Regions from separate parts of the Arthrobacter sp. AG1021 genome, predicted to be linked through region 2. Evidence: riboswitches for the same ligand, from Rfam matches in the RefSeq annotation. Region 2 holds a riboswitch; the other holds the start of a gene.
The links. A riboswitch is a leader RNA that binds a small molecule or an ion and turns the genes downstream of it on or off. The one in region 2 is predicted to bind S-adenosylmethionine.
Positions count from the first base shown of each region.

Region 1: another riboswitch for S-adenosylmethionine. It lies ahead of DFO58_RS12900 (hypothetical protein); the one in region 2 lies ahead of DFO58_RS14760 (ABC transporter ATP-binding protein).

Region 1 covers NZ_RBLB01000009.1:373,679-377,066, forward strand. The annotation lists gene DFO58_RS18540 (hypothetical protein) at 1-9, shown strand, start outside; gene DFO58_RS12895 (ATP-binding protein) at 88-1,026, shown strand; gene DFO58_RS12900 (hypothetical protein) at 1,050-1,610, opposite strand; SAM riboswitch class IV at 1,664-1,777, opposite strand; gene DFO58_RS12905 (4a-hydroxytetrahydrobiopterin dehydratase) at 1,927-2,577, opposite strand; gene DFO58_RS12910 (hypothetical protein) at 2,759-3,295, shown strand; gene DFO58_RS12915 (YetF domain-containing protein) at 3,295-3,388, shown strand, end outside.
Region 2 covers NZ_RBLB01000010.1:254,927-258,314, reverse strand. The annotation lists gene DFO58_RS14765 (aliphatic sulfonate ABC transporter substrate-binding protein) at 1-508, opposite strand, end outside; gene DFO58_RS14760 (ABC transporter ATP-binding protein) at 597-1,418, opposite strand; SAM riboswitch class I at 1,424-1,526, opposite strand; SAM riboswitch class I at 1,793-1,883, shown strand; gene DFO58_RS14755 (acyl-CoA dehydrogenase family protein) at 1,933-3,243, shown strand; gene DFO58_RS14750 (LLM class flavin-dependent oxidoreductase) at 3,306-3,388, shown strand, end outside.

The DNA.
Region 1 (3,388 bases), on a different contig from region 2:
GTCATCTAGTTCAAGGGCAACGAGTACCAGGAATCGAACGCCGGAGTCGCCTTCCACCGGCGCGAACCCTTCCCGCGCGAACAGCTCGTGCTGCCCGACGGCCTGCGTGAACGCATTGAGGAACAAGTCCTCGGCGTCGGAACCCACCGCGATGTTCTAACTGCGCTCGATGCGCATCTCAAACGCGGTGTCCTGCTCTACGGCTCGCCGGGCACCGGGAAAACCCACACCGTCAGGTATCTGGCCTCGGCGGCTGAAGACCACACTGTTATCCTGCTCAACGGCGATTCGTTGGCCTACATCTACCAAGCCGCCGCGATGGCGCGGGCGCTGCAGCCATCGATCGTCGTGCTGGAAGATTGTGACCTGATCGCCGAAGACCGCAGCTTCAGCCACGGCCCCCAGCCGCTGCTTTTCGAAGTCCTCGACACCATGGACGGCCTGGAACCGGACGCGGACGTCACCTTCCTGCTGACCACGAACCGCGTGGATTCCCTGGAGCGCGCCTTGGTGCAGCGCCCCGGGCGCATCGATCTTGCAGTGGAGATTCCACGCCCGGATCTCGAAGGACGTATTGCCCTGCTCGAACTATATGCAGCCAAGCTGAAGCCCAGCTCCGACACCGTGCAACAGCTTGCGCACCTGGTCGATGGAACGACTGCCTCGTTCACCAGGGAATTGGTTCGCCGATCCATCCTCAACGCCGCAGTCGCGGGCCAGGCTCCGGGTGACGCCCATCTGCTCGAAGCCGCCCCGGAGCTTATGGGCGATGCGGCCACTCTCACGCGAAACTTCCTCGGGGGAACCAGCGACCCGGATCTTGACGAGGCGGAAGAATTCAGCGAAGACGCATCCTTCGGATGGTTCCCCGGGATGGCGGGAAGCTACGAAGCGCCCAGCGGATTTGAACAAGATCCGGAAGCTGAACAGGTCGGCGGCAGCAGGGGGGTTGTAGGCTGCGCCTTCCTCCTTGCCGGGGAGGAATATCCCCCTGCTGCGCCAGCGCACCGCATCGTTGCCGCCTGAAGGCGTTCCTGCCGTGGGGCGATTCAGTTGGTGATCCCTTGATGGAGCGGGTCACCGTAAATAAACTGCTGAAGCGCGGCAGATGGCCGGCCGAAGAGCAACCGTTGCGGAAACTCCGCCCATTCCTCCGGTTCCAGCTGCACAACATGCGCCGGGTAGCAGCGGTCAACCAGAACCGCCCCACCCCGCTCATCGCGTTGCAGTTCCTTGTAGAGTTGCCCTGCCCTCGGGTTAGGCGCCAAGATGCCCAGCCGTCTCATCCGATCTTCGAGGCGAAGCAGGTCCTCCGGACTCTTGCAACGCCGACGTGCGTGCGCTGCTGCTTCCCTGATTCCCGAACTGACGGCCCAATACAGTTCAGGTGTGAAGCCTGCGGCGATCCAGCGGAGGATGTAGTTCTGCAGGTGTTCCGGCGTCTCGCTGAGCTTGCCGCTGGCGAATTCCCCGCTGCGGGTTGCCTGCCGGTAAGCCGACTGCTCGACCGGACGTCCTCCGAAAAATGGGTAGTCCATGACCACGCTGTTCCACAGCCGTTCCTGCAGGGTGCCTTCTGGATGGTCAATCGAGAATTCTTGGTTTTGCATCTTTGTTCGCTCCTGCTCAGGGAGCCGGCCGGGCACCTATTGTGCCGGACTGGCCCACCGACTTACCCGGGATTTTTGTCCGGGTCGGTTCTTCCCCTGGGGCACCCCGCTCGATGAGGAGGGTTGCCGTGCGACCAGCCAGGTACTTTGCGTCGCAGCTCTTGAACTTGGAATCCAGCCTAACCCGCAGCTACCGACAGTATGGGCGCAGCGCAGGATACAGCAGATCCGGTGCCCATGCCTTCGCAGGTACGGACACCGGATCAGCCATCGATTCTGGTGGACAAGTCCACCTTTGACTGCAGTTCGCTCGGTGCTAGCGGTCGGCCTCGGTGCAGATGCAGAAGCGATTGCCCTGGGCGTCGGTGATGACGGTGAAGGACGGCGCGGCATCGGCGTCGGAGTGGGCGCCAACTTCTTCCAGCTTCGTGAGCACCGGACCGCTTTCCGAATACGGAACCCACACGTCCAGGTGCAGCCGGTTCGTATTGGGAGTGTCGGTTTTCTGGAACCAGATCGCCGGGCCGCGACCGTGGGGATCGGCGATGCTGCCGTCGTCCAACGACTTGTACCCAAGCCCGGCGGCCCATTGCTCCGCGATTTCCTGGGGCTTGTCGGTGTCGATGGCAATCTCCACTGCGCGGATCAGGTCGACGCGGGGTTTGGCCCCGAGGGCCGCGGCCCGCTCGGAGATCTTGCTGGCCAGCGCAATGTCGCGGGTGGTGACCTGGCCGCCGGCGTCATGGGAGGTGGTTGTCACGAACACGCGGTTGTAGCGCCAGTCCACGTCGGGGTGGTGGTTGTCCATCTCTGCGGCGCTTGCGATATCGCTGAAAAGCTCGATCGCGGCCGCGGAGGTCTTGGTCTCGAAGACCGCGGCAATGGCTCCGGGGATCTCCCGCCACTGCGGCATCCCCTGGAGGTATTCGTTGAGCTGGTCTTGGGCAATTACGTCCTGTGCAGGCATGCGTTTCTCCTTTCTCCGGCAACCTTTCCACCCGAGGGGGCGAAGTTCAATGGACCTGCGCAGACTGCCAGAAACAACGGACGGTTGCGGCGTACTGGATAACTGCTGTGAACATCGGTCTTCCGTGGAGAGCGGCACCGGCCGCGGCTAATCTCGGCAAATATGGGCACAAGGAGTTTTGATGACTAATATTCACAACGCCAAGGTCTCTGATTCAACGTTGGACGATGTCATTGACGAGACTGCTCACCGCACGCGACGCATCGTGAGCCGGATCAGCATCCTCATCGTCGCAGCCATCGTAGCGGCCGCGGCGCTTGGAGCGTTCGATGTGGAGTCCAGCACCGACCGGTCCGAGGATGGTGTGCAAGTCCACGTGCGCCACCCGTTGGTGGCGCGGGCAGGCAATGAGGTCGAGCTGGAAATACTTGTCAGTTCCGACGAACCGCTGCCCGATACCTATAAGGTGCGCCTTACCGAGGACTACCTGTTGTTCTTCGAGGACTTCGCGGTCTTCCCGGACCCGGAATCGCAAAGTTCCGACGCGACCGGTGCGGTGGAATTCGAGGTTGCTACCCAGCCCGGGGCCACGCGAATGCTGGTTCGCATCACCGGCCGGGCCTCTGACCAGTGGGATTTGCGCACCGACGGGAAGCTCGAGGTCGAAATCGGCGATTCCACCGTCAACGTACCGTTCACCACTTGGAGGGTTCCCTAATGGAAATTGTCATTCGCGCCGCCATCGCCTTCGTGGTCCTGTGGCTGGTGACCCGCGCCGCGGGCCGTTCAACCCTGGGCGAGCTGAGCTCGT
Region 2 (3,388 bases):
CCTTTTCGCTCAGACCGGCCTCCTCAAGGGTCTGCAGCAGGAAGAAGTACGGATCAGTGCCCTTGGTGGCGGCGACCGACTTGCCCTTCAGGTCTGCCGGGATGGTGATCTTCGAGTCCTTGTTGACCACCAGCGCCGCCCATTCAGGCTGCGAGTAGAGCGAAATGGTCTTGATCGGCGAGCCGTTGGAGCGGGCCAGCAGTGCGGCGGAGCCAGCGGTGGAACCGACCTGCACAGCGTCGGCGCGCAGCGCTTCATTTGCCTTGTTCGATCCGGCGGATTGGATCCACTCGACGGTGACACCCTGTTCCTTGGCTGCCGCATCCAGCCAACCCTTTTCCTTGAGCACCAGGCTCAGCGGGTTGTAGGTGGCGTAGTCGATGGACAGGGTTTTGCCGTCGCCGGCTGCCGAGGCGTTCTCTCCGGCACAGCCGGAGAGGGCCACGGCACCGACGGTCAGGGCGGTGATGGACAGTGCGGTACGACGGGTGACACGGTTTGCGAGCATGGAAATTCCTTGATTTGTGCGTGCGAGTGCAGCGGCTGCGTGGATGCAGCCGTAGAAGAAAGTCGAGATGCCGGTGGCGAAGCCGGTATTAGTGGTTTGCGGTGTCGACGCCCAGCAGTCCCAGCAGGTGGGCGCGGTTGGTGACGAACAGTGCGTCGCTGTGGCTGCGCGGGTGCGCCGCGGACAGCCGGAGGTCCTCGATGACCGTCGCTGATTGCTGGCCATTGGCACGCCCCAGGACGATCACCCGATCTGCCAGGGTCAGCGCCTCGTCGACGTCGTGGGTCACCACCAGGACGGTGGTCGGGAACGACGCATGGATGGACAGGAGCAGGTCCTGCATTTTCAGGCGGGTCAGTGCATCCAGTGCGCCGAATGGTTCATCGAGCAGCAGCACGCCGGGGCGGCGGGCCAGTGCTCGGGCGAGCGATACGCGCTGTGCCATGCCGCCGGAAATTTCGCGTGGCCGCAGATCGGCCGCGTGGGTCAACCCGGTCAGCTCCAGCAGCTGGTTGATGAGTTCAATGCCGGCCGGCTTGCTGGTCCCCGGAGCCAGTCCGAGTGCGATGTTCTCGCGCACCGAACGCCATGGCAGCAGCCGTGGCTCCTGGAAGGCCACCGCGCACAGCTCGTTGATGTCGTTGACTTCCCGGGTGCCGGTGAAGACTGCGCCGCCCGTGGGGTGGTCCAAGCCGGACACCGAGCGAAGCAGCGTCGACTTGCCGCAGCCGCTGGCTCCGAGGATCGCCACAACCTGTCCTGCTTCGATGTGGAGGTTGACGTCTGCGAGGACGGTGCGCTGCTCCTTCTTGGTGGTGAAGGTGCGCGAGACATTGTGGAAGTCCACGGACAGCGCGCTGGATGCGCTGGTTGCAACCTCGGTCTGAGGCAGGGCAAAGGCAGTAGCCATGATCATCTCCATCGGTCCTGGCGGTAGCACCGGCCGTGAATTCCGGGAATTCAACGGTGGTTGCTGCGGCGTCGTAGAGCCAGATCTCTCGGCCGCTCGGGATGGTTACGCATCCATTACACGCATTCGAACGATTCCATTGCAAATCCTGCGTAACATGAAAAATATTCGATGTAAGCGCGTAATCTGTGGGATATTTCGTTATTTATTTCATTGAGCGTTGGTTTGATCGATCTTTGCCCCTCCTCCTTGGGTCATCTTCGGCGGTTCGCGGCAATCGGCACTCGCGAGTCCCTGCAACCCGTGCGTTTTCAGCGACGAAATATGACTTCGGGGCTTGGAGCCGCCCGATTGTTACGGCTACAAATGATTACGACCCATCCAGAGCGGCTGAGAGATCTGGCTCCACGACGCCGCAGCAACCACCCATGACAGGGACGGTGCTACCGCCAGGATCGATGGAAAGAATCGAGGACTTTTTATGTCTTTTGGCGCACCCCAAAACGATTTTGAGGTGGACTTTAACACGCTGAGCACCCCGGGCGCCGGCAATGCGCTGGAGCTTGACGAGTTCACCGAAGACCGTCCGACCCGCCAGCTGCTCAAGGTGACTCCGGGGCCGGGGGCCGACGAAGACTACGAGCGCCTTGCAGCGATTTTCCGTCCGGTGTTCGCCCAGATCGCCGCCGGCGCCAAGGAGCGCGACCGCAACCGCATCCTGCCCTTCGAGCAGGTGGGCCTGCTGAACCGCGACCGCTTCGGGGCGCTGCGCCTGCCGGTCGCCGACGGCGGCCACGGGGCCCGGCTCAGCGACGTCTTCCGCCTGCTCATCGAGCTTTCCGAGGCCGATTCCCATATCGGCCAGCTCTGGCGCGCGCACATTGCCTTTGTCGAGGACGCGCTGCGCCTGCAGGACGAGCAGCTGAAGGCTAAGTGGTTCGCCCGCATCGCGGCCGGGCAGATCGTTGGCAACGCCTACACCGAAAGCGGCGGCAACGCGCTGGGCACGCTGAACACCAAGGCCAGCCAGGTCGACGGCCGCTGGGTGGTCAACGGCGAGAAGTACTACTGCACCGGCACCATCTTCGCGGACTGGACCACCGTCGCGGTGGCCCATCCGGAGCGCCCGGGACGCCAGATCGCCGTGGTCTCTACCCAGCACAGCGGCGTGAAGATCCTGGACGACTGGGACGGCTTCGGCCAGGGGCTGACCGGCACCGGAACCACCGAGTTCCACCAGGTGCCGGTGGACAGCTTCATGCCGGAGGATCCCAACGACCCCGAGGCCTCGATCTTCCAGCTGGTGCTCATGGCGGTGCAGGCAGGCATCGGCCGCGCGGCGCTGAACGACATGCGCAGCTCGGTGCAGGCGCGCACCCGCAGCTTCACCACCGGCACCGGCGTCCCGGTGCACCGCGAACCGCAGGTGCTGCAGCTGGTGGGGGAGGTCTCCGCGGAGGTCTTCGCCGCGGACTCGGTGGTCATCGGCGCGGTGCTGGAGGTCGAAGCCGCGCTGCAGGACGCGCAGCTGAACGCGGAGGAGCGCTTCGCGGTCTGCGAGCTGGCCGCCAACCGGGCGCAGACCATCGTGCAGCCGCTAGTCATCAGCGCCACCAGCAAGCTCTTCGACGGACTGGGCGCCTCGTCCACCCGCAGCAGCTGCAACATGGACCGGCACTGGCGCAACGCACGCACCATCGCCACCCACAACCCAGCGATCTACAAGGCGCGCATCGTGGGGGACTACGAGATCAACGGGGTCCAACCCCAGCGCCTCTCGGTCACCGGCGACCTCGCCGCACCCACCGGGCACCACGCCAGCTAGCGGCCGCCGCGCCGCGCACCCACCAGACTTCCACTTCTCAACCACGAACAAGGGGCACATCCATGAGCGAGAACCAGCCACACAACGCGAAGCGGGAAATCCTCTTCAACGCCTTCGACATGAACTGCGTCGCCCACCAGTCCCC